2 regions of the Paenibacillus canaveralius genome follow, and region 1 is predicted to be linked to the other one. Evidence: a T-box and tRNA genes for the amino acid it is inferred to sense, from the RefSeq annotation. Region 1 holds a T-box; the other holds one or more tRNA genes.
What was found. A T-box is a leader RNA that pairs with one kind of tRNA and senses whether it is charged. The one in region 1 lies ahead of tyrS (tyrosine--tRNA ligase), so its partner is inferred to be a tRNA-Tyr.
Positions count from the first base shown of each region.

Region 2: it has a tRNA-Tyr gene. The T-box ahead of tyrS (tyrosine--tRNA ligase) is inferred to sense a tRNA for this amino acid. The anticodon was not compared.

Region 1 is NZ_JBDFMM010000001.1:3,818,417-3,822,255, forward strand. Features, by position in the region: gene rpsD (30S ribosomal protein S4) at 1-566, shown strand, start outside; partial or broken gene tyrS (tyrosine--tRNA ligase) at 673-1,933, opposite strand; T-box leader at 2,000-2,313, opposite strand; gene ABC395_RS17205 (transglycosylase domain-containing protein) at 2,458-3,839, shown strand, end outside.
Region 2 is NZ_JBDFMM010000001.1:4,667,770-4,671,608, forward strand. Features, by position in the region: gene ABC395_RS21115 (alpha/beta fold hydrolase) at 671-1,459, shown strand; tRNA gene ABC395_RS21120 (tRNA-Leu) at 1,672-1,754, opposite strand; tRNA gene ABC395_RS21125 (tRNA-Arg) at 1,762-1,838, opposite strand; tRNA gene ABC395_RS21130 (tRNA-Leu) at 1,857-1,945, opposite strand; tRNA gene ABC395_RS21135 (tRNA-Cys) at 1,955-2,028, opposite strand; tRNA gene ABC395_RS21140 (tRNA-Gly) at 2,038-2,112, opposite strand; tRNA gene ABC395_RS21145 (tRNA-Gln) at 2,121-2,192, opposite strand; tRNA gene ABC395_RS21150 (tRNA-His) at 2,221-2,296, opposite strand; tRNA gene ABC395_RS21155 (tRNA-Trp) at 2,313-2,386, opposite strand; tRNA gene ABC395_RS21160 (tRNA-Tyr) at 2,392-2,477, opposite strand; tRNA gene ABC395_RS21165 (tRNA-Thr) at 2,483-2,558, opposite strand; tRNA gene ABC395_RS21170 (tRNA-Phe) at 2,574-2,649, opposite strand; tRNA gene ABC395_RS21175 (tRNA-Asp) at 2,691-2,767, opposite strand; tRNA gene ABC395_RS21180 (tRNA-Met) at 2,773-2,846, opposite strand; tRNA gene ABC395_RS21185 (tRNA-Val) at 2,865-2,940, opposite strand; tRNA gene ABC395_RS21190 (tRNA-Glu) at 2,994-3,068, opposite strand; tRNA gene ABC395_RS21195 (tRNA-Ser) at 3,078-3,167, opposite strand; tRNA gene ABC395_RS21200 (tRNA-Asn) at 3,171-3,246, opposite strand; rRNA gene ABC395_RS21205 (23S ribosomal RNA) at 3,410-3,839, opposite strand, start outside.

The DNA.
Region 1 (3,839 bases):
GTCTCGGTATTTCCCTGAGCGGCAGCGGCAAAGAACTCAAGCGTCCGTTTCCTCCAGGTCAACACGGCCCGGGACAACGCAAGAAAATGAGCAACTACGGCATGCAGCTTCAAGAGAAACAAAAGCTTCGCCTCATGTACGGCGTACACGAGAAGCAATTCCGTAACCTTTACAGCTTTGCTTCCAAGCAAAAAGGGATTACGGGCGAAACGTTCATGCAGCTTCTTGAAAGCCGTCTGGACAACCTCGTGTTCCGTCTTGGTTTCTCCAACTCCCGTGCAGGCGCGCGTCAGCTTGTCGCTCACGGTCACGTGACTGTAAACGGCAAAAAAGTCGACATCGCTTCCTACTCGGTTAAAACCGGCGATGTGATCGGTCTTCGCGAAAGAAGCCGCTCTCTCTCCGTAATCAAAGAAGCGCTGGCTAACCGTAACTACCTGCCGGCTTACGTTGAATTCAACGAAGCTGCTATGGAAGGTAAATACGTTCGTCTGCCTGAGCGTTCCGAGCTTCCGCAAGAGATCGACGAGAAACAAATTGTCGAGTTCTACAACCGTCTTTCCTAGTCAACCGTCAGGTTCGACTGCAGAAAAAGCCCCGATCTCCGGATCGGGGCTTTTTCTGTGCTTTTTCCCGGCTTGGCCGGGAAAGCGTTCGAAAGCTGCACGTGTACTAAGCTAGTTTGATTTTCGCGAACTTGCGCTTGCCTACCTGAAGAATATCGCCGTCCTTCACTTCCACGGACGCATTCGGGTCGGTTACTTTCTCTTCGTTCAGACGTACCCCGCCCTGCTGGATGCTGCGCTTCGCTTCACCGTTGGTCGCCTGCAGGCCCAGCGTCACGAGCAGCTTGACCAGGCGGATACCGCCCTCTTCAAGCTCACCGGCCGCAAGCTCGACTTCCTCGATATCGTCCGGCAGCGCGCGCTGCTGGAATACCGTAACGAAGTGGCGCTCCGCTTCACTCGCGGCTTCCTCGCCGTGGTACATGCGCACAAACGTGGCGGCCAGCCGCATTTTGGCGTCGCGGGGATGAACGCTGCCGTCTTCGATTCCCGCACGAAGAGCGCTGAGCTCGTCGTGGCTCAGATCCGTAGCCAGCTCGTAGTACTTCAGCATAAGCTCGTCCGGAACGGACATCGCTTTGCCGTAAATTTCATTAGGCGCCTCATCGATCCCGATGTAGTTGCCGAGGCTCTTGCTCATTTTATTTACGCCGTCGAGTCCTTCAAGCAGCGGCATCATAATCGCCACCTGGGTCGGTACGCCGTATTCCTTCTGAAGGGTGCGTCCCATCAGCAGGTTGAATTTCTGGTCCGTGCCCCCAAGCTCCACGTCGCATTTCAGCGCAACGGAATCGTAGCCCTGCATAAGCGGGTAGAAAAACTCATGCACGTGAATAGGCTGACCGGAAGTGTAACGCTTGGAGAAATCGTCGCGCTCCAGTACGCGGGCAACCGTCAATTTGGCGGACAGCTCCACCACGTCGGCAAAAGTCAGCGGGCTGAGCCATTCCGAGTTGTAACAAACAGTCGTCTGCTCGGGATCGAGAATCTTGAAAATCTGCTTTTTGTACGTCTCCGCGTTCCTCTTCACGTCTTCTTCCGTCAGACTGCTTGCGAGTCTCGGATTTTCCCGTCGGATCCCCGATACGGCCCGTGAAGTCCCCGATCAGAAGCTGCACATGATGCCCCAGCTCCTGGAACTGCCGGAGCTTGTGAAGCACAACGGTGTGGCCCACATGAATATCCGGCGCGGAAGGGTCCAGACCGAGTTTGATTTTGAGCGGCCGGTTGTCCGCAAGGGACTCGGCGATTTTCACCTTCAACTCTTCCTCCGGCACAATTTCAACCGCTCCGCGGCGCAGGATCTCAACCTGGCGCTCCGCCTCGGCCTTCTGCTCGGCCGTCAATTTTTCCCATACGTCTTTCATCGTCATCTTGTTTCCATCCCTCTCATCGCTGAAGTATTCGCTGCATAACAAAAAGCCTTCCTGTCCACAAGGGACGAGAAGGCTTTAAACTCGCGGTACCACCCTAATTAAAGCACCTCCACCGGCATAAGGCCGGGCAGGCGCTTTCACTCCATTCGGATAACGGGAATCATCCCGGAAGAAAGCTACTGAAAGAAACTTCCGCTCATCCTGTCCAGGCGGCGGTCGCAAGCCGTTCCGGTAATACGGACGGGTTCTCTCCTGTTCACAATCCCTGCTCCGGACGGTATTTCGCTGAGGAGACCGGCACCGATTCACACCCGCCATCGGCTCTCTGTTCCCTGCATCTTCCCGCTACTGAAGTCCATCGACGCATTTTGATTAATATCCAGTTCCCTAAATTTATATCATAAAGAAACAAACGGTGTCAATCTGCGGCAGCCGGGACTAAAGTCACGACGGTATTCAAGATTTTGGCTTTGTGCTATAATTGAGGCGGTTATTAAAGGAGGAATCCTGGTAATATGGCAAAAAAACTCTCTTTTTTACAAAATCCGGGAGTCCGAAAAACGCTTAAAGTCACTTTTCATACGGTTAAGTGGTTGTTTGTGGCATTTCTTGTTGTCGGAATTGTGGGGGGAGCCGCGGCTTTCGGTTACGTAAGCGCCCTGGTCAAAGACGAACCCGTCCGGAATAAAGAGGAAATGCGCAAAAAAATCGAAGAGAACGCTATCACGGGCTTTGTCTACTTTAACGACGACGCCGTTATCGGGCAGCTTCGTACGGAAGAAGACAGGAGACTGGCCGAGTTGGCGGAGATTCCTCAGGTCGTTCTCGATGCGGTGCTCGCGATTGAAGATAACGATTTCTACAAACACAACGGGGTTGACGTTAAAGGCTTATCCCGTGCCGTGACACAGAAACTGCTGAACGAAGACGTACAAACTGGCGGAAGTACGATCACCCAGCAGCTGACCAGACGCGTTTTTCTGACGTTGGACCGGGATGCGGGGCGTAAAGCCAAAGAAATCCTGCTGTCCTTGAGGATGGAAAGACTTTTATCCAAAGACGAGATTCTGCTGGCCTATTTAAATAAAATCCCTTACGGGAACGGAGCTACGGGCTATAACCTGTTCGGCATTAAAGCGGCCGCCAAAGGCATTTTCAACATCGACGATCTGAATCAGCTGAATGTCGCCCAAGCGGCCTACCTGGCCGGGCTGCCCCAGCAGCCGAGCAACTACTCGGCTTACACGAGCAGCGGCGCGCCCAATCCGACGGGATTCAAAAACGCGCTCTCACGCCAGAAGCTTGTGCTGAAACGGATGCGCGAGGAAAACAAGATCAACGAAGCGCAGTACAACGAGGCACTCGCCTTCGATCTTGAAGCTTCCCTTGCCAAGCGCCAGCAGAAAGCTTACGCCAGCTATCCCTATCTCATGATTGAAGCCGAGAAGGAAGCCGTCAATCTGCTTCTGAAGCAGCAAAATCCGGAACTCGATCCCGAGAAAGACGCGGCCGCCTACAACGAAGCTTCCAAGGCGATGCATACCCAGCTTCTGCGCGGAGGCTATCAAATCTACACAAGCATAGACAAAACGATTTACGATGCCATGCAGACGATCGGCAAAGAAGCGAAGAACTATTCCCCGACCGATTCCAAGAAAGGCGAGGAACAAGTCGGAGCGGTTATGATGGACAGCAAGACAGGTGCCGTTCTCGGAATGATCGAAGGCCGCGATTTCAACAAATCGCAGATGAATAATGCGATCCAGGCCGTGCGGCAGCCGGGTTCCACGATGAAGCCGATTGCGGCTTACATTCCCGCCATGGAAAGCGGCAAAATCCAGCCGGCCAGCATTATCGACGATTCCCCCGTCATTTTGAAGGACGGAGCGAAAGGCTA
Region 2 (3,839 bases), 850 kb from region 1:
AACCGTTTGTTGCACTAAACACCTACAAAAAAGATACCAGTTACGATTACAAGACTCCGATGAGTCTTTTTTTAAACACGTTAAATCAAGTATCTCGTTATTGACCTGTCCGGTTTCCTAACCTGCACGCTTTCAAATGTGCAAGAAACTTGCCCACTAATCTTTCGTTCATTGCACAGCTAATATTAAGTTCGGCAAGCACTCTTAACATGTTCCGTACCCGGGATGAGGAGTAAAGAGATCATTAAAGAGCAAGCTAACATTAAGACGACTTTTGCCTCTTTGGGGCACTACCTCTGACAAAACAATCCCAGACTTCCGTGGTCGAAGTAATACTTGTTCCTTGCTCTTAAAACTCAACTGTCGGAGCGGTAACGCGTGCCCTATATGCACTCAAGTTAAACCTTTACCTTCTTGCTTCAGTCGTAAGACTTTGCAATACCTCGGAAGAGAAAGAGCCGACAAAATTTTTCAGCTTCCAACAAGTTCATATTCACTTGCTGCCATAGGCATATAAATAAGGCACACGTATGATCTTGTGTGAAAACCAAACTTTTTTGTATTTAAGGAGTATGAACATTTAGACAGCCGCCTAACCCTACCGACTTTCGTTTATCCGCATTCAGGTCATACATATAAAATAACTCGATAATCTAAGGAGAGATACGTTATGTTCACAACAATTCATGGCTTAAAAACTTATTATGAAGAGCGGGGAAGCGGCCCGGCGGTCCTGCTTCTTCACGGTTTTCCTCTGGACCACCGGATGTGGCACGAACAGATTGCAGCGCTGGAATCGAATTATCGGGTCATTGCTCCGGATCTGAGAGGATTTGGACAATCAGAGCCTCACAAGGACCTAATTACGCTGGAACACATGGCAGACGAATTGCTGCTTCTTCTCGATCAACTTCAAGTGGAAAAGGCTGTTCTTGCCGGTTTCTCGATGGGCGGCTATGTAGCGTTTAATCTCCTGCGAAAAGCACCACAGCGTTTCAATGGACTCATTCTCGCTAATACACGCCCTGATGCCGACCCACTGGAGGGACAAATCAACCGGATGAAAATGGCGGCTTCACTCTTGGAACAGGGTTCCCAGGCGGCCTCAACAGCTATGATTCCCAAGCTTTTATCCGATGGAGAAAATTCGGAATTAGCCGGTGAACTCCAGGATCAAATCAAGGGGATGAATCCGCTGGGACTTGTCCATGCCTCTCTAGCCATGGCGTTTAGAAAAGACTCTACAGAGCTTCTGTCGACCATACAAGTGCCGACTCTTGTTATCGGTGGCGAGAAGGATTCGATCACCACACCGATCGTTATGAAGAAGATGGTCGATTCAATTCCTAATGCGGTCTATACCGAAATTAAAGACTCTGCCCATCTAACAGTCCAGGAACATCCCGATCAAGTAAACAAAGCCATTACGGCCTTCCTAAGCCAATTGCATTCTTCATAAGCTGCTGCCGAACGTTCTATATGAAGGAAGCCGACTATAACCTTCTTAAAACATCTGTGTTCTTAAAAAAGAAAAGACAGGGAGCCTACTGTACTTAACAGTACACAAGCTCTCTGTCTTTTAATTAAAATGTTAGCTTTTCCCCATAAGATCCGATCCGCCGGAAAAGGAAAAAGCCTGACTCCAGTAAATCTGGAACCAGGCTTTTATGATGCCGGTGAAGGGACTTGAACCCCCACTCCCTTGCGAGAAACGGATTTTGAGTCCGTCGCGTCTGCCATTCCGCCACACCGGCTTGTGTATGGCGTGCCCTAAGAGATTCGAACTCCTGACCTTTTGATTCGTAGTCAAACGCTCTATCCAGCTGAGCTAAGGGCACACATTTGTTTAGCACTTTTGGTGCCGAAGACCAGACTTGAACTGGTACGGTAGTCACCTACCGCAGGATTTTAAGTCCTGTGCGTCTGCCGATTCCGCCACTCCGGCAAAGAATGGTGGAGGCGCCACCCAGACTCGAACTGGGGGTAAAGCTTTTGCAGAGCTCTGCCTTACCACTTGGCTATGGCGCCTTGTTATAATGGAGCGGAAGACGGGAATCGAACCCGCGACCCTCGCCTTGGCAAGGCGATGCTCTACCGCTGAGCCACTTCCGCATATCATACTGGGGGTATAGGATTTGAACCTATGCATGACGGAGTCAAAGTCCGTTGCCTTACCGCTTGGCTAACCCCCAACACTTGCAATTGTCAGTGAGTAATAAGTGGGGCGGACGAGGGGAATTGAACCCCCGAATGTCGGATCCACAAACCGATGCGTTAACCACTTCGCCACGACCGCCATACAAGTATAAAATTGGCAGGGGCAGCAGGAATTGAACCCACACTAACGGTTTTGGAGACCGCTGTTCTACCTTTAAACTATGCCCCTAAAACTGGTGGAGGCTGATGGATTCGAACCACCGAACTCGTAAGAGAACAGATTTACAGTCTGCTGCGTTTGGCCACTTCGCTAAGCCTCCAGGGATGGTGCCGTCGAGAGGACTTGAACCCCCAACCTACTGATTACAAGTCAGTTGCTCTACCAATTGAGCTACAACGGCATATGAAATTATCAATGGTGGCTCGGGACGGAATCGAACCGCCGACACGAGGATTTTCAGTCCTCTGCTCTACCGACTGAGCTACCGAGCCTTATTATGTTCTTAAAATCCATTTGTATACAGAGATAAAAATGGCGGAGCTGACGGGATTCGAACCCGCGGTCTCCTGCGTGACAGGCAGGCATGTTAGGCCTCTACACCACAGCTCCAAGTATTGCGGGGGCAGGATTTGAACCTGCGGCCTTCGGGTTATGAGCCCGACGAGCTACCGGGCTGCTCCACCCCGCGTCAGTAACAAAGCTTGTATGGTGGACGCTGACGGGATCGAACCGCCGACCCTCTGCTTGTAAGGCAGATGCTCTCCCAGCTGAGCTAAGCGTCCATAGATTTACATTATAATCATAATTATCAATCTTGTCAAAGATTAAATTATGATGGTGACCCGTAGGGGATTCGAACCCCTGTTACCTCCGTGAAAGGGAGGTGTCTTAACCCCTTGACCAACGGGCCATATGTAAATGGCGGAGAGAGAGGGATTCGAACCCTCGAGACGATTTCTCGCCTACACGATTTCCAATCGTGCTCCTTCGACCACTCGGACACCTCTCCATATGGCTCCCCGAACAGGACTCGAACCTGTGACAACTCGATTAACAGTCGAGTGCTCTACCAACTGAGCTATCAGGGAATAAACTATCAGGGTTGCTCCCTGAAAACTAGCAGCGAAACGTGCAGTCGATCCATCCAAAGATCTTGTGGTGCATACGCTAGGTATGCTTCTGATGCGGCTTTTACTGTCGTAAGTGCCTAAGCATATGCTTTCGAAGTAACCTGTACTCCGCACATGTTTGGTGGTCAAGCCCTCGACCGATTAGTATTGGTCAGCTCCACACATTGCTGTGCTTCCACCTCCAACCTATCTACCTCGTCGTCTTCAAGGGGTCTTACATACTGGGAAATCTCATCTTGAGGGGGGCTTCACGCTTAGATGCTTTCAGCGCTTATCCCTTCCGTACATAGCTACCCAGCGATGCCTCTGGCGAGACAACTGGTACACCAGCGGTACGTCCATCCCGGTCCTCTCGTACTAAGGACAGCTCCTCTCAAATTTCCTGCGCCCGCGACAGATAGGGACCGAACTGTCTCACGACGTTCTGAACCCAGCTCGCGTACCGCTTTAATGGGCGAACAGCCCAACCCTTGGGACCTACTTCAGCCCCAGGATGCGATGAGCCGACATCGAGGTGCCAAACCTCCCCGTCGATGTGGACTCTTGGGGGA